3 regions of the Streptomyces sp. NPDC088124 genome follow, and region 1 is predicted to be linked to each of the others. Evidence: riboswitches for the same ligand, from Rfam matches in the RefSeq annotation. Region 1 holds a riboswitch; each other region holds the start of a gene.
The links. A riboswitch is a leader RNA that binds a small molecule or an ion and turns the genes downstream of it on or off. The one in region 1 is predicted to bind S-adenosylmethionine.
Positions count from the first base shown of each region.

Region 1 (7,182 bases):
GTCGGCGAAGGAGTCGAGGCCGCCCGGGGTGATGTGCGGGACGAGGATGAAGCCGTCGGCGGCGTCGGCCTGCACGAAGTCGTTGATGGTCCGGGCGATGGTGGCCGGGGAGCCGACGAAGTTCTGCCGGTTGCCGGTCTCGATGACGAGATCACGGATCGACCACTTGTTGGCGGCCGCGCGTTCGCGCCAGTCGCGGGCCGTGGTCAGCGGGTCGCGGTACATCCGTACCTGGGCGCGGCCGCGGGCGACGGTGTGCTCGCCGGGGTCGGGGTCGATGTCGGGGAGCGGGCCGTCCGGGTCGTACGCGGACAGGTCACGGTTCCAGACGAACTCCAGGTGCTTGATGGCCGTGGCCCCGCTCACCTGCAGGCGGCGTACCTCACGGGCCTGTTCCTCCGCCTCCGCGTCGGTGTCGCCGAGTACGAAGCTCGCGGCGGGCAGGATCAGCAACTGGTCGCGGCCCCGGCCGTAGCGGGGCAGGCGGCCCTTGACGTCGGCGTAGAACGCCTGGCCTTCCGCGAGGGCGGCGTACCGGCTGAAGATGGCGTCGGCGCTCGACGCGGCGAACTCGCGTCCCTCGTCGGAGTCCCCGGCCTGGAAGATGACCGGGCGGCCCTGCGGGCTGCGCGGGACGTTGAACTGCCCCTGGATGTCGAAGTGCCGGCCCTGGTGCACGAAGGCTCCGGCGCGCGCGTCCCGCAGGAAGGTACCGGTCTCCTGGTCGGCGACGATCTCGTCCCCGTGCCAGGAGTCGAAGAGTTCGTTCGCGGTGGCCAGGAACTCCTTGGCGCGCGCGTAGCGCTCCTCCTGCGGGAGGAAGCCGCCGCGCCGGAAGTTCTCTCCGGTGAACGCGTCCCAGGAGGTGACCACGTTCCAGGCCGCCCGGCCGCCCGAGAGGTGGTCGAGGCTGGCGAACTGGCGGGCCACCTCGTAGGGCTCGTTGAAGGTGGAGTTGATGGTGCCGGTCAGGCCGAGGTGTTCGGTGACGGCGGCCAGCGCGGCGAGGACGGTGAAGGTGTCGGGTCGGCCGACGACGTCCAAGTCGTATATTTTTCCGCCCTGTTCACGCAGTCGCAGCCCTTCGGCGAGGAACAGGAAGTCGAACTTGGCGCGTTCGGCGGTTCGCGCGAAGTGCGCGAAGGAGCTGAACTCGATATGGCTGCCGGCCTCGGGGGCGCTCCACACGGTGGTGTTGTTGACGCCGGGGAAGTGGGCCGCGAGGTGGATCTGCTTGAGCGGTTGGCTCACGGGAGGAGGCTCCTTCGGGCTCAGACGGCCGGGGCGGCGGCGTAGCGGTTGGCGGGGCGGGCGAGCCCGAGCAGCCCGCGCAGGGTGCCGGCCTCGTACGCGCGGCGGAAGGCGCCCCGGCGCTGGAGTTCGGGGACCAGGCCCCGGGTGATCGCCGGGAGGTCGTGCCCGACGACGGCGGGGCGCAGCCGGAAGCCGGACAGTCCCGACGACTGCAGTTCCTGGAGCAGATCGGCGAGCCCGGCGGGGGTTCCGGTGAAGACCGGGGCGTCGCCGGTGTACGGCTGTCCCGCGAGGGCGTCCAGGCGTTCCCGGCGGGCCACGGCCTCGGCGGGGGCGTCGTCGAGGAAGACCAGCAGGTCGCCGAAGATGTGGAGGGGTTCGTCGGCGCGGCCCGCGGCCGTCTGCTCGGCGCGGATCTCGTCGACGACGGCGCGGGCCTGAGCGGCGTCGTGCGGGGTGACGTAGCCGATGTCGGCGGCCCGGGCCACCAGCCGGTAGGGGATGGTGGCGTGGGCGAGGGCGCTGACGATGGGCTGCCCCTGGGGCGGGCGGGGGGTGATCGAGGGGCCCTTGACGGCGAAGTGCCTGCCCTCGAAGTCGATGTAGTGGAGTTTGTCGCGGTCGATGAAGCGGCCGGTGGCGGCGTCCCGGATCTCCGCGTCGTCCTCCCAGCTGTCCCAGAGCCGGCGCACCACCTCGACGTGGTCGGCGGCCTCGTCGAAGGCGTCGGACAGGGCTTCGTGCCCGGCGGGCGTGGCGTACTCCTCGCCGCGGAGCGGCGGGACCGTACGGCGTCCGAAGTGCGCGGCCTCGTTCCGGCGTGCCGAGATCTGTACGCGCAGGCCGGCGCGGCCGGTGCTCACGTAGTCGAGGGTGGCGATCGCCTTGGAGATGTGGAACGGCTCGGTGTGCGTGGCCACGACCGTCGGCACCACACCGATGTGGCGGGTCAGCGGGGCGACCCGCGCGGCGATGAGGACGGCGTCCAGGCGGCCGCGTACCTGGTCGGTGCGGCCGTCGGGTTCGGTGAGGGACGAGGACTGGAGGCCGAGGGCGTCCTCGATGGTCACGAAGTCGAGCAGGCCGTGCTCGGCCTCGGTGACGAGGTCGGTCCAGTAGGCGGGGTCAAGCAGTTCACGGGGGCGGGAGACCGGCTCGCGCCAGGCGGCCGGGTGCCAGCCGGCGCCGTCGAGGGCGACGGCGAGGTGCAGCGGGGAGGGTGACGAGGACATCGGGAGACGCCTTCCTGATCAGCCGTACGGGGAGCCGGTCCCCGTACGAGGGGTGCGGCTGCGAGGGCAACAGGTCAGGGGCGACAGAGCGCGCCGGCCACGCGGAGCAGGTCGATGTGCGTCCGGGAGTACAGGTGCAGACGGCGGGGCGGGGCGGGGGCCACGGCGCGGTGACGGGACACGGGACGCATGTGCCTCACCTCCACCTTTCCGGCCCGGCGGCCCGGCCGGCCTCACGCTCGCGGCTGTCCTGGGGGCGCGCCGCTCACTGGTCAGCAGGCGCAACAACGCGGCTGTGGCTTTCATTCCGCTGTCCGGCTTCCTGTCCGTCCGGTCCGCGACAGCGGTGGTCGTCGGGGACGGGGAAAACCGTCAGTCGTGGCAGAGGGCGGGACAGTGGCAGAGGGCGGGACAAGGTGCGGGACACGGCGCGCTGTTGACGCGCGGCAGGCCGTCGGAGCGGTCCGCGCGGAGCGGGTGCCGCCGTGCGGCCGTCCTGTCAGCTCCGTACATCGCTGTCACCATCACTTCTCCGGCCCTGGGGGCTCCCGTTGTGCGCCGCACGGTAGGCGCGCCCCGAAAAGAATGTCAACGCGGCTGCCCATCAGGTGAGATCGCGCACCCGGCTTCCTTGACGCCGTCACGGAGGGCACCGAGACTGATGTGGACGGTCACGATTGTCAGCGCCCACGGCGCGGGTTCCGCCCGCTCATGTGGTCATCGGCCCCGGCCCGCCGACAGGCAACCCTTCCACCGCGACGGGGTGCTCCGGGTGACGACCGGGTCCCGCCGACGCGGCGGGGCAAGCGCGGTCCCGCGTCTCGCGGGCCCCGGAGGTGAGACGGGTGGCAATGCCGAGGAACGGCTTGACGAGGCGCCTGCACATCGACCTGTTGCGTGTCTCCAGCGCTTACTGATCCGCCGTTGGTCCGTGCGATCCGGACCGGTGCGGGAAGCGCGGTCGCTCCGTATTCGGCCGCCGGTGCCCACAAGGCGGCGGTGGCTTCCTCGTTCCCCAAGGGAGAGTCATGCCCGAGACAATTTCGCGCGGCCCCGGCACGGCCATGGCCGGCGGTCGTCCCCCGGCTCCGTCCGCGTCCGCACTTCGCCCCAGGGTGGCCGCGGCCTCCCCCCGACCGCACCGTTTCCACAGCAGGATCGGCGTCGGCCTGGCCGGCGGCTTCTACCCGGCACCACACCGCTACGATCTCTACCTCTGCGCGGGGTGTCCCCGCTCGCTGCGTGTCTCGATCACCCTCGACCTGCTCGGCCTCGGCGAGTCGGTCGCCACCACGCTCCTGACCCGTCCCGCCGGGACGCCCGAGGCCTTCGCCTCGCTGCGTGGCGCGTACGAGGCAACGGTGCACCACTACGACGGGCCGCTGACCGTGCCCGCGCTGCGCGACCGCTGGAGCGGACGCATCGTCAGCAACGAGACCCCGGCCATCCTCCGCGACCTCGGGGGCCTGCTCCCGGGCCGCGACGGAGCGCGTCACCGCGCCCTCAACCCGCCCGGTCTCGCCCCGGAGATCGACGCACTGCGCGACCTGCTGGACCAGGACGTCACGCCGGCCGGACGGCCTTCGGAGCGGTCGGCGGCACTCGACCTGCTGGACCGCCGGCTCGCCTCGGGCAGCCACGCGTTGGGCGACACCCTGACGGCCGCGGACGTGGACCTGTGGGTGGCGCTCGTCCACCTCGGCCCGGCCGGCACTCTCAGCTCGTACCCCCGGCTCGGGGCGTACGTACGCCGCCTCGCCGATCACCCCGCCTTCCGGGACAGGACCGGGGCGGTGCCCGACGCGGCGTGAGGGCGGGCGCGGCGCCGCGCCGGCCGTCGTGCCGTCCATGACGGTCAGCGCAGCCTGGGCAGCAGTTGGTCTCCGACCCTTGCGGTCTCCTGCTGGTACGGGGTGTCGGAGAGGACGAAGTGGGTGACGCCCAGCGCGCGGTAGTTGTCCAGCGCCGTGGCCACGTCGGCGGCGGAGCCGACCAGCCAGGTGGTCGCCGCCCCTTTGCCGCCGACGGTGCCGGGGGTGGTGTACAGGCAGGTGTCGAGGACCTCGCCCCGTGCCGCGAGGTCGAGAAGCCTCTGCTGTCCTGCGGCGGTCCTGCCGTTCTCCGTCCAGGCGGTCTCCCCCGCGCTCCGGGCCGTCCGCGCGACCTTCTCCTCGGCGGCCCGCCAGGCCTCCTCCGTGGTGTCACGCACCACCGTGGTGATCCGCAGGCCGAACTGGAGAGGCGGGTGCCTGCGGCCCACCTCCTCGCTCAACGCCTTCAGCCGGGCGATGCGTTCGGCGACGCCGTCGAGCGGTTCGCCCCAGAAGAGCTGAACGTCCGCCTCCGCCGCCGACACCCGTTCGGCGGCCTCGGAGGCGCCACCGAAGTAGAGCGTGGGATGCGCCCGCGTGCCGGTGGCGTACGGGCGTGGCGCGACCGTGGACCGGCCGACCCGGAAGTACTCGCCGTCGAACGTCACGTCCTCCTCGGTCCACAGGCGCCGTACGAGACGCAGGAACTCCCGCGTGCGGGCGTACCGCCCCGCGGGGTCACTGTGCGGGTCGCCGTAGGCGGCGGGCTGGTCGAGCCCGCTGACGATGTTGACCAGCACCCGGCCGCGGCTGAGCTGGTCGAGCGTGGCCGCCGCGGCGGCGAAGTGGGCCGGCTGCCAGTACCCGGGGCGGACCGCGATCAGGGGTTTGAAGGTCTCGGTCCTGGCTGCCAGCGCGGTGGCCAGGGTGAAGGTGTCCGGCCGCCCCCACCCGGTGCCCAGGAGCGCGCCGCCCCACCCGTGCGCCTCCGCCGTCCTGGCCAGGTCGGTGGAGTACTCGACGGATCCCCAGCCGGTCGCCCTGTCGTCACCGCGGTGGCCCGGTTCGACGGTGTTGGGGATGTACCAGAGGAATTCCGGACCCATCATGACTCCGATCTCTGCTCGGCCCGCACCGCGAAGCTGCGGGCACGGCCCGGTGAGGGACTCGGGACGCCGGAGGAAGGGCGGGGCCGTGGCGGCCTCGTCGGCCGGGGTGTACGCGGTGCGCGCCGTTCAGCGACGCGAACCGGCCACCGCTCCACGGCCGTGCCGGCCCCGGACGTCGGAGGGTGAGGTGGCGTGGCGCGAGGTGGACCGGAGGGTCAACACCGTGCGCTGGACACGCGGACGAGGTCGACACAGCGCTCGCGGGTGAGCAACGGGACCTCATACATGTGAGGGAGTCTCCGCGCGATCGACAGGAATGTCAACGCGCGCCTTTGGCCTCGCCCTCACCGGATCGCGGCCCGTCGCTTCTGTCCCCGGCGTGAGCGGCGGACGACGACCGGGCGGCGGACGACGGCACGGTCCGCCCGGCCTCCGGATCAGCGATCCGCGGAGTGGAACACCTCGACGTTCAGGCGGCTGCGGTCGCCGCGATGGAAACCGGTGAACCGTTCTATCGGCCGGCCGGCCTGGTCGAAGGAGACGCTCCGCATCACCAGGACCGCCGCTCCCGGCGCGCAGTCGAGGGCCGACGCGACCGTCTCGTTCGCCACGTCCGCCTCCACCGACCGCCGGGCGCGCTCGAACCGGATTCCGAACCGCCGTTCCAGGACACCGAAGAGCGAGACGTCCTCCAGCTCGATGTCGAGCAACGGCTGCCCGACGTCGACGGGAAGGAAGGTGCGGGTGAAGGCCCACGGAACGCCGTCCACCTCGCGGACGCGCCGTATCTCGACGACGTCCGCTCCCTCGGCCACGGCGAGATCACGCGCGACCTGCGGTGTGGCGGCGACGATGCCGCGGAACAGCGTACGGGAGTGCTGCTCACCCGCGTTGCTCTGGATGTCCTCGAACGTGCCGATCAGCGCACCGCCGAACCCGTGCGACGTCCGCGGGTCGCCGACGAATGTGCCGCGGCCCTTTTCCCGGCGGACCACGCCCTCGTGTTCGAGTTCCAGGAGCGCCTGGCGCACCACGGTGCGGGAAACCTGATACCTGTCGCAGAGTTCGTGGTCCCCGGGCAGGCGGTCACCGGGTTCCAGGCCTCGTGCCGCGATGTCCTCCCGCAGCAATCGCTTCAGCTGCGAGTAGAACGGTACGTCCGAGCGCCGGTCGATCGACGATGAAATGCTCATGGGTTCCCTGGTTGTGGTGAGCCGGGCCGGGCCGAAGCTTCAGGCGGTCTCGGTCTCCCCGCTCATGTCTCCGCATCCCCTTGCCTGTTGAGAGCACCCGCTGCCCACTGCCCGCTGGGACCAGATCCTAGCTTGGCCCGGGAGCCGGTCCCCTCCAGGAAGAGTGCTTGACATCCTGTAATGACAGGATACACGATAAGCCGAGCAGGGAGTACTCGATCAACGGAGCGAAGATGGCAATGATGCCTCGGACCCGGATCTTCATGGGCGTGGTCGCCGCGGCGGTTCTCACCCTCGCCGGCACGACCGCCTACAACGTCGCGGAGAGCGGGGCGCGCGACAACACCGTTGCCTGGTGGGTGCCCGACTGGGACTACGAGAAGGCGACCGGGCTCGTCAGGGAGTTCGAACAGCAGCATCCCGGCCTCACGGTCGAGCTGGTGCAGACCACCGGCGACACGGTGGCGAACCGTACCTCCGTCGCGCTCGACTCGGGCAACGCGCCCGATGTCATCACCGAGTCGCTGTCCCGCGTGCGCAGCTACGCCGGCAAGGGGCAGCTCGCCAGTGTCAGCGATCTGTA
Region 1 is NZ_JBFBJB010000011.1:156,098-163,279, forward strand. Features, by position in the region: gene AB0P17_RS11740 (NtaA/DmoA family FMN-dependent monooxygenase) at 1-1,251, opposite strand, end outside; gene AB0P17_RS11745 (LLM class flavin-dependent oxidoreductase) at 1,272-2,486, opposite strand; gene AB0P17_RS11750 (putative leader peptide) at 2,561-2,677, opposite strand; SAM riboswitch class IV at 3,194-3,301, shown strand; gene AB0P17_RS11755 (putative leader peptide) at 3,338-3,403, shown strand; gene AB0P17_RS11760 (glutathione S-transferase C-terminal domain-containing protein) at 3,515-4,297, shown strand; gene AB0P17_RS11765 (LLM class flavin-dependent oxidoreductase) at 4,342-5,406, opposite strand; gene AB0P17_RS11770 (GntR family transcriptional regulator) at 5,844-6,599, opposite strand; gene AB0P17_RS11775 (sugar ABC transporter substrate-binding protein) at 6,833-7,182, shown strand, end outside.

Region 2 (7,182 bases), on a different contig from region 1:
GCGCGAGCACCACATCCTGGACCGCCCGCGCAACGCCCCGACGCGTACCGCGTTCGGTGTGGCCTGGCTGACCTGGTACTTCATTCTGCTGGTCGGTGGCGGTAACGACCTGTGGGCGACGCACTTCCATCTGTCGATCAACGCGATCACCTGGTTCGTCCGGATCGCCTTCTTCGTCGGACCGGTCATCGCCTTCATCGTCACCAAGCGGATCTGCATCGGTCTCCAGCGACGCGACGCCGAGAAGGTGCTGCACGGCCGCGAGTCCGGTGTCATCAAGCGGCTGCCGCACGGTGAGTTCATCGAGGTCCACACCCCGCTGGACCAGGGCGACCTGCACAAGCTGACCGCGCACGAGCAGTACCAGCCCGCCGAGCTGGGCCCCGAGACCGACGAGAACGGGGTACGCCGCAAGGTGTCGCCCGTCGAGAAGCTCAGGGTCAAGCTGAGCAAGGGCTACTACGGCGAGAACAACCAGCTCCCCAAGCCCACCGCGGAGGAGTACAAGGAGATCACCAGCGGCCACGGCCACCACTGATCGCCCGGCCTGACACAGGTCGCCACCACCGAGGGCCCCGGCCCGGTCTCCCCAGGGAGCCGGCCGGGGCCCTCGGCGTGCCCCCCCGCGGTGTCGTACGCGCCCACGCGTCCGCAGTACGGGCACTCTTCCACCGGGGCCCGGCTACGCCGATAGGCTTGCGGCCGGGCCGTACACCGTCACACCGTACGAGGCCCACGCAGCCGTCCCAGACACCCAGGAGCGAGCATGAGCGCTGTGACCCCTGTCGGAGGCGACACCGTGGCGGCCCGCACCTGGCCGGGCGTACTGAACCCCCTGCTGCGCGGCGAGAACCTGACCACCGACGACACGGCGTGGGCCATGGACCGCATCATGGGCGGCGAGGCCACCGACGCGCAGATCGCCGGCTTCGCGGTGGCGCTGCGGGCGAAGGGCGAGACGGTCGAGGAGGTCTCGGGTCTGGTCCGCGCCATGTACACGCACGCCCACACCATCGAGGTGCCCGGCCGTACGGTCGACATCGTCGGCACCGGAGGCGATCTCGCCAAGACCGTCAACATCTCCACCATGTCCGCGATCGTCGTGGCGGGCACGGGCGCCAAGGTCGTCAAGCACGGCAACCGCGCCTCGTCCTCCGCGAGCGGTGCCTCGGACGTACTGGAGAAGCTCGGCGTCAATCTGGAGCTGACACCGGAGCGGGTCGCCGAGGTCGCGGAGGAAGCGGGCATCACGTTCTGCTTCGCGGTCAAGTTCCACCCGGCGTTGCGGTACGCGGCCAAGGCGCGCAAGGAACTGGGCGCGCAGACCACCTTCAACATCCTCGGCCCGCTCACCAACCCGGCCCGGGTCAGAGCCCAGGCGGTGGGTGTGGCGGACATCCGGATGGCGCCCATCGTCGCGGGGGTCCTCGCCGAGCGGGGCAACTCGTCGCTGGTCTTCCGCGGCGACGACGGGCTCGACGAGCTGACCACCACCGCGACCTCCCGGGTGTGGACCGTGCGGGACGGCAAGGTGACCGAGCAGCCCTTCGACCCGCGCGATGTCGGCCTGGACCTGGTCCCGGTGGAGGCGCTGCGCGGCGCGGACGCCTCGTACAACGCCGATGTCGCGCGCCGGCTGCTGGCGGGCGAGGCCGGTCCCGTACGGGACGCGGTGCTGCTCAACTCGGCGGCGGCGCTGGTGGCGCTGGACCTGACGGGCGAGCCGCTGGAGAGCCAGCTCACGGCGGGGATCGCGCGGGCCGCGGAGGCGATCGACTCGGGCGCGGCGCGGGACGCGCTGGCCCGCTGGGTGGCGGCCAGCAACGCCTGACCGGACGCAGGGGAGGGGCCGGGGCGCGGAGCGCGCGTCCCGGCCCCTGCCTGTGCCCGCCCGTGCTCGTGCGGTGCTCGCGCCCGCCCCGTGCCCGTCCCCTGCCCCGTGCCCTGCCCCGCCCCCGCGCCCCGTCCCGTATCGCGGACAGCACTTGGGGGGTTCAGGCCGCCGTGCGATACTTTCGGCCAAGGTCATGAGTGACAGCGATTAAGGCCCCGGCTCGCTGTCCGGCAACCCTCCGTCCGTGGCGGGGTGCCCCGGGTGAAGACCAGGCCGTGGGCAGCGAGGTCCGCGGCAAGCGCGGACCCCTTCTCACCTTTGGGGTCCTGGTCCTCAAGGGAGCAGTCTCGTGAGCAAGCGAATGCGTTAGGGCTCTTACGCCCCTTCTTCCACACGCCTCCGTACGGTCTCTTCCGTGCGTCGAGGCAACATCCGCATCTGGCGCCACCTCTGTCATGCCGTCATGCTGTTACGGCGCCGTGTGGGTCCTTGAAGCTGTTCCGACTCTTCTCGCCGGGAGACAACGCCATGTCCGCACGCCCCAACGCCTCCTCCTCCGCTGCCTCCACCACCGCCACCGCTGCCTCCGCCGGGTCCGAGGACCCCGCCTGTGGAGCACCGCTCCCGGTGCTCGGCCGCGATGTGACCGTCCCGCTCGTCACCGGCGGCGAGGTCACGTACGCGGCCCTCGACTACGCCGCCAGCGCCCCGGCCCTCCAGCGGGTGTGGGACGACGTCGCCGCCTACGCCCCGTACTACGGAAGCGTCCACCGCGGCGCCGGCTACCTCTCGCAGCTCTCCACCGACCTCTTCGAGAACAGCCGCCGCACGGTCGCGGAGTTCCTCGGCTGCCGCGCCGACGACCAGGTCGTCTTCACCCGCTCGACCACCGACTCCCTCAACCTGCTGGCGGCCGTGCTGCCGGCCGGCTGCCAGGTCTTCGTCTTCGAGACCGAGCACCACGCCTCGCTGCTGCCCTGGCGCGACGCCCGGGTCACCTACCTCAACGCGCCGCGCACCCCGGCCGAGGCCGTCGCCACCCTGGAGCGGGCGCTGGCCGAGCGCGACCCGGGCGCGCCGGCGCTGGTCTGCGTGACGGGCGCGTCCAACGTGACCGGTGAGCTGTGGCCCGTACGGGAGCTGACCGCCGCCGCGCACGCCCACGGCGCCCGGATCGTCCTCGACGCCGCGCAGCTCGTCCCGCACCACGCCGTGGACATCGCGGAACTCGGCGTCGACTGGGTCGCCTTCTCCGGCCACAAGCTGTACGCGCCGTTCGGCTCCGGGGTCCTCGCGGGCCGCGCCGACTGGCTCCAGGACGCCGAGCCGTATCTCGCGGGCGGCGGCGCCAGCCGCAAGGTGGCGCGCCGTGCCGACGGCGGGGTGGACGTCGACTGGCACGCCACGGCCGCCCGCCACGAGGCCGGCTCGCCCAACGTCATCGGCGTCTACGCGATCGCCTCCGCCTGCCAGGCGCTCACCGAGGCGGGGTTCGACGCGCTGGCCGCCCGGGAGCAGCGGCTGGTCGCCGAGGTGCGCGCGGGACTGGCGACGGTGCCCGAGGTCCAGGTGCTCTCGCTCTTCGGCGACGACGCGCCGCGGGTCGGCGTCCTGTCGTTCGTGGTGGAGGGGTGGAACAGCTCGCACTTCGCCGCCGCGCTCTCCGCCGAGTACGGCATCGGCGTACGGGACGGTCTGTTCTGCGCCCACCCGCTGGTCAGGACGCTGCTGGGCAGCGACCCGCAGGACCCGGGGGAGTGCGGCGCCCCGGAGGCCGAGCCGGGTGAGCGCTCGCTCAACGCGATCCGGGTCAGCTTCGGCGCGGGGACGCCGGACGAGCACGTGGAGCGCTTCGTGCGCGCGGTGCGGGAGCTGGTGAGCGACGGCGCGCGGTGGAACTACCGTACGGAGGAAGGCCGTTGCGTCCCGGACCGGGACGGCGCGGCCGCATAGCTCCGTACCTCACCCGGAGGCCCCCGGCGGGCCGTCGGCGGGCGGCTCCCGTCGCGCCCGCCCCGCCTGCCGTGTCTGCCCTGCCTGTCCGAGGCGGTCTACGCGTCGAGTCCGATCGCGAAGGCCGCCTCCAGGTCGTGCTGGGAGTACGTACGGAACGCGACGTGCGTGTCCGTGGCCTCGACGCCGGCGATCTTGCTGATCCGGCCGGGGATCACATCCGCCAGGTCGTCGTGTTTGGCGACCCGGACCATGGCGATCAGGTCGTACTGCCCGGTCACGGAGAAGACCTCGCTGACGTTGTCCAGAGCGGAGATCGCCTCGGCGATCTCGGGGATACGGTCCACGCTGGTCTTGATGAGCACGATCGCGGTGATCACGGTTGGCGTTCTCCCTCGGTGGCCGCCGACTGGACCCCTCACTCTATCGGTACGCCCGTACCGCACCCAGGCGAGGAGAGAGCCCGCTTCGAAGCCCGTGGCGCCGGGGGAGAGCCGTGAGGCCGTAGGGTTGCCGGGTGCCGTCCGCGGTTCGACGCCGCATCGCGGGGCACCGCTTAGGGACGATGGAAATGAAGAGCGAGGGGACGCCACGATGGCAGCACTTCCGACGGTTCCGCAGCCCACGGCCTCCACCCGGTGGCGCTGTACCTTGTGCGGCAATCTGACCAGGTTCGATGTGACGCGCTCGTCCAAGGTCGTCGAGTACGTCCATCTGGACCTGGCCGGGGAGCCGACGGTCGAGGAGCGTGAGGTGGTCAGTGAGACCATCGAGTCGGTGCGCTGCCGCTGGTGCAACGCCGTGGATCAGATCGAGCTGGTGGACAGGCCGGGTGCCGGTTCCTGAGGGAACCGCCCGTAAGGGGTGGATGGGGTGACGGATCGTGGAGCAGCCCGCGAGCGGTGCTGAGCCGGCCGGTGCGGCCGGCGGTGGCGCCGCGGAGGCGCTCGACCGCCCGCTCCCCGACGGCGTACGACGCCGGGTCGTCGCGCTCGTCTCGGACGCCTTCGGCGGGCTGACCGTCACCGAGCTGCCCGCCCAGCTGCGGCAGTACGCGCGCTTCACTCCGAACAGGCGTGCGAAATTCGCGGGCAATGCGATGGCCGCCGCGCTGGAGAGCGACCCCCTGTTCCGGCAGCGCATCGGCGAGCGGATCGGCCAGGCCCAGCCGGAGCTGGCCGCCGCCCTGCAGTCCGGGTCGCCGCCCGCCGCGGCCGACCCCGTCGACGTAGCGGCCGCCGCGTATGTGCTCAGACCGCCCGGATGGGTGAAACTGGTCGCCGCCGCCGGTGAGGAGGCGCAGCGCGCCGACGCCGAGCGCGCCGATGAGGAGACCCGGCGTGAGCTGGAGCGGCTGCGCGCGGAGCTGTCCGCCGCCAGGTCGCAGACGAAGAGCGAGACGGAGCGGCTGCGTGCGGAGCTGGACGCCGCGCGCAAGGAGACCGAGGTGCTCCACCGTAAGCTGCGCAGCGCGCTCAGCGATGTGAAGCGCGGCGACGCCGCCCTGCGCCGCGCGCACGCGGAGTCCGAGGCCTTCAGGACGGAGAGCGCGGCCCAGGTGTCGGCGGCCGAGAGCGAGACGCGCCGGATCAGGGCGCGGCTCGCGGAGGCGGAGTCCACCGTCGAGTCGAGCCGCCGGGCCGCGCGCGAGGGCCGCTCGGTCGAGGACATGCGGCTGCGGCTGCTGCTGGACACGGTGCTGGAGTCGGCGCAGGGGCTGCGCCGTGAGCTCGCGCTGCCGCCCGCCGCCAGCCGGCCCGCCGACACGGTCGACGCGGTGGAGCCCGGCCGGATGTCACCCAAGGACGTGGCGGCCCGCGCGCTCTCCGACATGGATCCGGCGCTGCTCGATCAGTTGCTCGCGCTGCCGCAGGCACATCTGATCGTGGACGGCTACAACGTGACCAAGACCGGTTATCCCACGATGCCGTTGGAGAAGCAGCGGCTGCGGCTGCTGGGCGGGCTCGCCATGCTCGCGGCGCAGACGGGCGCCGAGGTGACCTGTGTCTTCGACGGCGCGGAGCTGGCCGCGCCGGTGCTGCTCGCGCCGCCGCGCGGGGTGCGGGTGCTCTTCTCCAAGCCGGGGGTGACCGCGGACGAGCTGATCCGCCAGCTCGTCAGGGCGGAGCCGCCGGGGCGCCCCGTGGTGGTGGTCTCCACCGACCGCGAGGTCGCGGACGGGGTCGCCCGCGCCGGTGCCCGGCCCGTCGCCTCCGCCCTGCTGCTGAAGCGGCTCTCCCGCGCCTGACGGGCGACCGGTCGGGGCGCGTACGCGTGGCCGATCGGCCCGGTCGGTTGGCGTATGGCCAACTGTGGTGGCGAATGCCCGAATTGATCGGTGCTTGCATGGGTGTGATGTCAAATGTTCGCTACTGCATGTGTATTGCCGATCGGCTGGCTGTCGGCGTCTGTAAATAATGTGCTTCGTGACGGAGTTTTTCCTTACAAGGATTTGAACTGATCACAAGGAGGTCACTAGGGTCATGCCTCGAACCTTCGCGCGGTTGATCACCCATCCGGGGTGGCAGTGAAGGAACCGCCGTTTTCGCGCAGTTCGGCCCAGTTCGCGGGGGAGCCGTACGCGCGGAGCCGGGACTGACGTCCCCCACCCGAGGACCGGCAGGCGGCTGAGGAAGAAGGAGCTCGCCTCCGTGGCGTCCCACCGTCGTCCCAAGCCCCCGAGCCGTACCCGGGTGACCGTCCTCACCGCGACCGCCGCCGCCGCTGTCGCCCTGAGCTCCCAGGCCGCCAACGCCGCGCCGACGCCGAGCAAGGCGGACGTCAAGGAGAAGGTCGACAAGCTCTACGAGGACGCGGAGCGGGCCACCGAGAAGGCCAGCGGCGCCGAAGAGGCGCAGAAGAAGCTGGAGAAGCAGGTCGGCGCCATCCAGGACAAGGTCGCCCGCGGCCAGGACGAGCTCAACCAGATGCGCGACGGCCTCGGTCTGATGGCCAGCAGCCAGTACCGCACCGGCGGCATCGACCCCGCGCTCCAGCTCTTCCTCTCCTCGGACCCGGACAGCTACCTGGAGAAGGCGGGCACGCTCGACCAGATCAGCTCCAAGCAGGCCGAGTCGCTCCGGCAGATCCAGGACAAGCAGCGAACCCTCGCGCAGCAGCGCAAGGAGGCCCAGGGCAAGGTCAAGGACCTCGCGGAGACCCGCAAGGTGCTCACCGCGAAGAAGAAGGAAGTCCAGACCAAGCTCAGCGCCGCGCAGAAGCTGCTCAACACGCTCACCGAGAAGGAGCGCGCCGAGCTGGTCAAGGCCGACGAGGAGCGCGCCAGCCGGGGCAGCGGCAGCGGTGGCGGTTCGTCCGCCCGCGCCGACCTCGGGGACGCCCCCGCCTCCTCGTCGCGCGCGGCCGCCGCGTTCGCCGCCGCCCAGGGCAAGATC
Region 2 is NZ_JBFBJB010000002.1:132,889-140,070, reverse strand. Features, by position in the region: gene AB0P17_RS01970 (ubiquinol-cytochrome c reductase cytochrome b subunit) at 1-538, shown strand, start outside; gene trpD (anthranilate phosphoribosyltransferase) at 767-1,831, shown strand; SAM riboswitch class IV at 2,024-2,141, shown strand; gene AB0P17_RS01960 (aminotransferase class V-fold PLP-dependent enzyme) at 2,363-3,787, shown strand; gene AB0P17_RS01955 (Lrp/AsnC ligand binding domain-containing protein) at 3,886-4,167, opposite strand; gene AB0P17_RS01950 (hypothetical protein) at 4,382-4,633, shown strand; gene AB0P17_RS01945 (NYN domain-containing protein) at 4,671-6,035, shown strand; gene AB0P17_RS01940 (NlpC/P60 family protein) at 6,439-7,182, shown strand, end outside.
Region 2: linked by a shared signal. The riboswitch ahead of AB0P17_RS01960 (aminotransferase class V-fold PLP-dependent enzyme) and the one ahead of AB0P17_RS11755 (putative leader peptide) in region 1 are both predicted to bind S-adenosylmethionine.

Region 3 (7,182 bases), on a different contig from region 1:
ACCGTGCCGCCGGTGAGGATGGCGATGTCGTTCAGCATCGCCTTGCGGCGGTCACCGAAGCCCGGGGCCTTGACGGCGACGGACTTGAAGGTGCCCTTGAGCTTGTTGACGACCAGGGTCGACAGGGCCTCGCCCTCGACGTCCTCGGCGATGATCAGCAGCGGCTTGCCGGACTGGATGACCTTCTCCAGCAGGGGAAGGAGGTCCTTCACGCTGCCGATCTTGGAGTTGGCGATCAGGATGTACGGGTCGTCGAGCGACGCCTCCATACGCTCCATGTCCGTGGCGAAGTACGCCGAGATGTAGCCCTTGTCGAAGCGCATGCCCTCGGTGAGCTCAAGCTCCAGACCGAAGGTCTGCGACTCCTCGACGGTGATGACGCCTTCCTTGCCGACCTTGTCCATCGCCTCGGCGATGAGCTCGCCGATCTGCGTGTCGGCGGCGGAGATGGAGGCCGTCGAAGCGATCTGCTCCTTGGTCTCCACGTCCTTGGCCTGCTCCAGCAGGGCGCCGGAGACGGCCTCGACGGCCTTCTCGATGCCGCGCTTGAGGGCCATCGGGTTGGCGCCGGCCGCCACGTTGCGCAGGCCCTCGCGGACGAGCGCCTGGGCGAGGACGGTCGCGGTGGTCGTACCGTCACCGGCGACGTCGTCCGTCTTCTTGGCGACTTCCTTGACCAGCTCGGCGCCGATCTTCTCGTACGGGTCCTCGAGCTCGATCTCCTTGGCGATGGACACACCATCGTTGGTGATCGTGGGGGCGCCCCACTTCTTCTCGAGGACGACGTTGCGGCCCTTGGGACCAAGGGTGACCTTGACGGCGTCGGCGAGCTGGTTCATCCCGCGCTCGAGACCGCGCCGTGCCTCCTCGTCGAACGCGATGATCTTGGCCATGTGAAGTGGTCCTCCCGGACGGATGGGGTCTCCCCTGCTCGAACGCAGTTGAGAGCTTGGGGAAGGATTGCTCCGGACCGCGCTGGCGCCCGCGACGGACGGCCTGAGAGCCGCTGGTTCCTTGCCCCACCGACTCTTCGGGCCTCACCGACCCGGTCCTTAAGTTGTCACTCTCACTCGCAGAGTGCTAACGCCAATAATTAGCACTCGACCCATGAGAGTGCAAGCGCCCGCAGGGCGTCGTTGTGGGGTGGCGGCCGGGCGACGGGTGGGCGCGAGCACCTGAGGACTTCGCACCCGGAGCCGAGCGGACACGCGTGAGGGGCCCGTATCCCGGTGCGGGATGCGGGCCCCTCATGCGTGAGTGGGTGCAGAGTGCGTACTGACCGCGTACGTGAGTGCGTCGGTGGCCGATCGCGCCGGGATCAGACGGCGAGCTTGACCATGTCCGCCTGCGGACCCTTCTGGCCCTGCGAGATCTCGAACTCCACTCGCTGACCTTCTTCAAGGGTGCGGTAACCGTCCATCTGGATCGCGCTGTAGTGGACGAATACATCCGCACCACCGTCGACCGCGATGAAGCCGTAGCCCTTCTCCGCGTTGAACCACTTGACGGTGCCCTGAGCCATGCCAACTCCCCTATTACTGGCCCTTGGACGGGGCCACACTTCGCGCCGGAACGCGTCGACCGCGGCTGAATGTATCTGCCCAACTGCCCTCTGCAACAGGTCAATCGGACGAGAAATCTGGGCCTGGCCGAACACGCATAGTGCTGAATCCACTGCGTTCCGGGGCAAGTCGGGCCGGGCAAAGGGTACGTACACCACATACGGCGCCAGGACTTTGCCCTCATGTTGTCGCGTTCTCGCTCGCGTTCGGAGCGGGCGACGGCGGGGCGTTCCCACACTCTACCGTGCTCAACCATGTAGAACGGTCCCCTCCGCTTCTGTCGCGGAGAGGACCGTTTCCCTTACGGAGCGCGGCGGCGTCAGCCTCCGGCGACCGCCGGGATGATGGAGATGCCCGCGCCCGCCGGGGTGGCGGTCTCCAGGCCCTGCTCGAAGCGGACGTCGTCGTCGTTCACGTACACGTTCACGAAGCGGCGCAGCTTGCCGTCGTCGTCCAGGACACGCGCGGCGATGCCCGGGTGGCTCGTCTCCAGGGACTGGATGACCTCGGAGAGGTTCGCGCCCTCCGCGGGGACTTCGGCCTGGCCGGCGGTGTAGGTGCGGAGGATGGTGGGGATACGGACCTTGACGCTCATGATGGGACCTTTCTGCGAAGTCGAAGTCGGAGTCGGTGGTCGGTGGTCGGCCTGACGGATCATCGGTTCGTCAGCGGGGTCAGCTTGGCCGCGTGATCAGCTCGCGGCAAGACCGGCTTCGCGGAACGCGTCGAGACTCGGGCGGATCGTCGCCGTCGGACCGGTCGTCGGCGCCACGGCGTCCAGCGTCTTGAGCCCGTCACCGGTGTTGAGGACGACCGTGGTGAGGGCCGGGTCGAGGACGCCGGTCTCGATGAGCTTCTTCGTCACGCCGACGGTCACCCCGCCCGCGGTCTCGGCGAAGATGCCCTCGGTGCGCGCCAGCAGCTTGATCGCGTCGACGATCTGCTCGTCGTTCACGTCCTCCACCGCGCCGCCGGTGCGCCGGGCGATGTCCAGGACGTACGGGCCGTCGGCCGGGTTGCCGATCGCCAGGGACTTGGCGATGGTGTCCGGCTTCTGCGGCCGTACGACGTCGTGGCCGGCCTTGAAGGCGGTGGAGACCGGCGAGCAGCCCTCGGCCTGGGCGCCGAAGATCTTGTAGGGGCGGTCCTCGACGAGACCCAGCCTGATCAGCTCCTGGAGCCCCTTGTCGATCTTCGTGAGCTGCGATCCCGAGGCGATCGGGATGACGATCTGGTCCGGCAGCCGCCAGCCGAGCTGCTCGCAGATCTCGTACGCGAGGGTCTTGGAGCCCTCTCCGTAGTACGGCCGCAGGTTGACGTTGACGAAGCCCCAGCCCTCGCCCAGCGGGTCGCCGATGAGCTCGGAGCAGAAGCGGTTGACGTCGTCGTAGTTGCCCTCGATGCCGACCAGCTCGCCGCCGTACACCGCGGCCATGACGACCTTGCCCTGCTCCAGGTCGTGCGGGATGAAGACGCAGGAGCGGAAACCGGCGCGGGCCGCGGCGGCGCCGACGGCGCCCGCGAGGTTGCCGGTGGAGGAGCAGGAGAGGGTGGTGAAGCCGAAGGCGCGCGCGGCCTCGACGGCGATGGCGACGACGCGGTCCTTGAAGGAGTGCGTCGGGTTGCCGGAGTCGTCCTTGATGTGGAGCGAGCCGGTGATCCCCAGCTCACGGGCGAGGTTGTCGGCCTTGACCAGCTTGGTGAAACCGGGGTTGAGGCTGGGCTTCGAGGCGACGTCCGCGGGGACCGGCAGCAGCGGCGCGTACCGCCAGATGTTGTCCGGGCCCTCGGCGATGCGCTTCTTCAGCTCTTCGGGGCCGCCGCTCGGCAGGTCGTACGCGACTTCGAGCGGCCCGAAACAGCTCGCGCAGGCGAAGATGGGGCCGAGGTCGAAACGCTCTCCGCATTCGCGGCACGAGAGTGCGGCGGCGGGTCCGAGGTCGACGGTCGCGTCGGTACCGCTCCGGACGGTCTGCACAGCCATGATGGCGAGGCCCTTTCTCCTCATCTTCCTCGCGACGTACTTCGCCACGAGACGGAATTGGCACCTTCCCCACCGTGACCTCATGGTCGGCGGGAGGGTTGCCGGGACTTCAACGGGCCGTTCCCTCAGTCCCTCTGGATGAGCGCTATGGCGCCGGAGCCTTGGTCCGGTGCGTTTGTTCACGTCCTGACCCCGGCATGCCGTGGTCATTCACGTTGTTCAAGACTGTAACCGAAGGGGCGGAGGGTTGAGATAGTCGTCCGCACCGCGAGATGGATCACGTTGCGGCATGTGCGCCAACGTGCGTGCCGACGTACGAGCCATGAGACATCACGTACCTGACCGAGAACGCGCGCAGGGAGTACCGAACGTGCTGGAAGAGGTGGAGCACTGGCTGACCAGGCGTTCCTGGTCGGCGGGGGACCGTACGCTCGACCGGCTCCTGGCGGCGAAGGCGGCGCGCGGCGCCACGGTGAGCGTGGTCCTGCCGGCGCTCGACGAGCAGGAGACGGTCGGCGCGATAGTCGCCGTCATCCGGCGCGAGCTGATGGAGCGGGTGCGGCTGGTCGACGAGCTGGTGGTGATCGACTCCGGCTCCGCCGACCGTACGGCCGAGGTCGCCGCGGCGGCGGGCGCGCGGGTCGTCCACCGGGACACGATCCTGCCGCGGCTGCCCGCGCTGCCCGGCAAGGGCGAGGTGCTGTGGCGGTCGCTGCTGGTGACGCGCGGTGACATCGTGTGCTTCGTCGACGCCGATCTGCGGGAGTTCTCGCCGGATTTCGTCTCGGGGATCGTGGGCCCGCTGCTCACCGAGCCCGAGGTGCAGTTCGTGAAGGCGATGTACGACCGCCCGCTGCGCCAGGGGCCGGCGCCGGAGGCCGGCCAGGGCGGGCGGGTGACCGAGCTGGTGGCGCGCCCGCTGCTCAACCTGCACTGGCCCCGGCTGGCGGGCTTCGTCCAGCCGCTGGGCGGGGAGTACGCGGCGCGCCGCTCGCTGCTGGAGCGGCTGCCGTTCCCGGTGGGGTACGGCGTGGAGCTGGGCCTGCTGGTGGACGCGCTGCACACGGTGGGGCTCGACGCGCTGGCCCAGGTGGACGTGGGTGTACGGCTCCACCGCCACCAGGACGACCGGGCGCTGGGGCGGATGGCCGCGGCGATCTACCGCACGGCGCAGCTGCGGCTCCAGCGGGGCCATCTCGTACGGCCGCGGCTGACGCAGTTCGAGCGGGGCGAGGACGGCTTCGTACCGCGGACACACCCGGTGGACACGGAGGAGCGGCCGCCGATGCGGGAGATCGCGGAGTACACGGCCGGACGCGCGGCGTAGCGTCGGATCATCGCACTATTTGCCTAGATTGCTCCCTCATGGAAATGAATCGCACGTTTTCGGGGGCTTCGGAACTGACCTGGGTGGTGCTGGCGCAGGTCGGCACCACGGCCGAGCGGCTGTGGCTGCTGGGCGGGATGACGTTCGCGCTGACGGCCGCGGCGGTGGTCGCGCTGGCCGCCGCGCGCGGCCGGCGCGACTAGAGAGCCCGCCGGACAACCCCCCGGAGGGGCAGCCTCCGAGCGGTCTCCGGTCGGCATCCGGGCGGCCTCCGGGTGGAAGGGGCTCCCGGGGCCGGGGATGTCACACGAGCCGTACGTTTGAGCGTTTCCGGGACGGGCTAGGTTTCGCGACATGGTTACCGAGCCGTCAGAAGCTTCCGGACCCTCCGAGCCGGCCGCCACCGGCACCCCCGCGCCCGCCCGTGTCCTCGTGGCCTCCAACCGCGGCCCCGTCTCGTACACACGGCACGACGACGGGACGCTGGAGGCCCGGCGCGGCGGCGGCGGACTGGTGTCGGGGCTGTCGGCCATCGGCTCGGACGACGACGCCATCTGGGTGTGCGCGGCGCTCGGCGAGGGCGACCGGGAGGCCGTGCGGCGCACGGAGGGCCGCCTCGACCCGGCCGACACGGGCGGGCAGCGGGTACGGATGCTGGGCATCGAGCCCGAGGTGTACGCCGCCGCGTACAACGACGTCGCCAACTCCACGCTCTGGTTCGTCCACCACATGCTCTACCAGACCCCCCTGGAGCCGTCCTTCGGCCCGGAGTTCCGCGAGCGGTGGGCGGCGTACGAGACGTACAACCGCGCCTTCGCCGAGGCGCTGGCGCAGGAGGCGGCAGAGGGCGCGGCGGTCCTCGTGCAGGACTACCACCTGGCGCTGGTCCCGGGGATGCTCCGGGCGCTCCGCCCCGACCTCAGGATCGGGCACTTCTCGCACACGCCGTGGGCGCCGCCGGAGTACTTCCGGCTGCTGCCCGACGACATCGCGGAACGGCTGCTGCTGGGCCTGCTCGGCGCCGACCGGCTGGGCTTCCTCACCCGGCGGTGGGCGGGGGCGTTCAAGGAGTGCGCCCGCGCCGTGCTGGCGGGGCGCGGGCTGACGGCGCACTGGCCGGACGACGGCGCCGTGGACGGCGGGCCGCCGTACCTCACCTGCCCGCGCGCCGGTGACGGCCCGGCGGACGGCCGGACCTACCTCGCGGTCCACGGCCTGGGCGCGGACGGCGACTTCCTGCGCGAGCGGGCGCACCGCCCGGACGTGGCCGAGCGGATGGTGACCCTGCGCGAACAGATCGGCAGGACGGCGGACGGGGCCGACCGGAAGACGATCGTCCGGGTGGACCGTACGGAGCTGTCCAAGAACATCGTCCGGGGCCTGCTCGCCTACCGGCAGTTCCTGCTCGACCACCCTGAATGGCGCGAGCGCGTGGTCCACGTCGCCTTCGCGTACCCCTCCCGGCAGGACCTGGCGGTCTACCGCGACTACACGGCGGAGGTCCGGCGGACCGCCGACGCGGTCAACGCGGAGCTGGGCACGCCCGGCTGGACCCCGGTCGTGCTGCACGTCCTCGACGACTTCGCCCGCTCCCTGGCCGCGTACCGCCTGGCCGACGTGGCGCTGGTCAACCCCATCCGCGACGGCATGAACCTGGTCGCGAAGGAGATCCCCGTCCTCTCGGAGCGCGCCTGCGCGCTGGTCCTCTCCCGGGAGGCGGGCGCCTGCGCGGAGCTGGGCGAGGACGCGCTGGTGGTGAACCCGTACGACATCGGCGCGACGGCCGACGCCCTCCACGAGGCCCTGACCATGCCCGCCGCCGACCGAGCGGACCGCGCCAAGCGCCTGGCCGCGGCGGCGACGGCACTGCCGCCGCAGCGCTGGTTCCTGGACCAGCTGGAGGCGCTGCGGGCCTGAGGCCCCTCTCAGCCCATGGCCGGAACCAGAGCGGCCAGGAAGTCCGCCAGGGCGGCCGGGCCCGGGAGGACGAGGTCGGCCCGTTCGGCCAGTTCGGGGACTTCGGTGCCGCTGGCGACCAGCAGGCCCGGGTGGCCCTCCGAGCGGAGCTTCTCGACGGCCGCGTAGGCCGGCAGGTCGCCCAGGTCGTCGCCCGCGTACAGGACGGTCTCGGCGCCGACCTCGCGGACGTACTCCAGCAGCGCCACGCCCTTGTCGACGCCCGGCGGGCGCAGCTCCAGGACCATGCGGCCCGGTTCGACGATCAGGCCGTGGCGCGCGGCGAGTTCGGCGAGGGGGTCGCGCAGCGCCTCGAAGGCCGCCCGGGGGTCGGTGGCGCGGCGGGTGTGGAC
Region 3 is NZ_JBFBJB010000040.1:48,545-55,726, forward strand. Features, by position in the region: gene groL (chaperonin GroEL) at 1-893, opposite strand, end outside; gene AB0P17_RS29140 (cold-shock protein) at 1,319-1,522, opposite strand; gene AB0P17_RS29145 (MoaD/ThiS family protein) at 1,882-2,157, opposite strand; gene thrC (threonine synthase) at 2,254-3,546, opposite strand; SAM riboswitch class I at 3,564-3,691, opposite strand; gene AB0P17_RS29155 (glucosyl-3-phosphoglycerate synthase) at 3,917-4,873, shown strand; gene AB0P17_RS29160 (hypothetical protein) at 4,918-5,076, shown strand; gene AB0P17_RS29165 (trehalose-6-phosphate synthase) at 5,228-6,790, shown strand; gene otsB (trehalose-phosphatase) at 6,799-7,182, opposite strand, start outside.
Region 3: linked by a shared signal. The riboswitch ahead of thrC (threonine synthase) and the one ahead of AB0P17_RS11755 (putative leader peptide) in region 1 are both predicted to bind S-adenosylmethionine.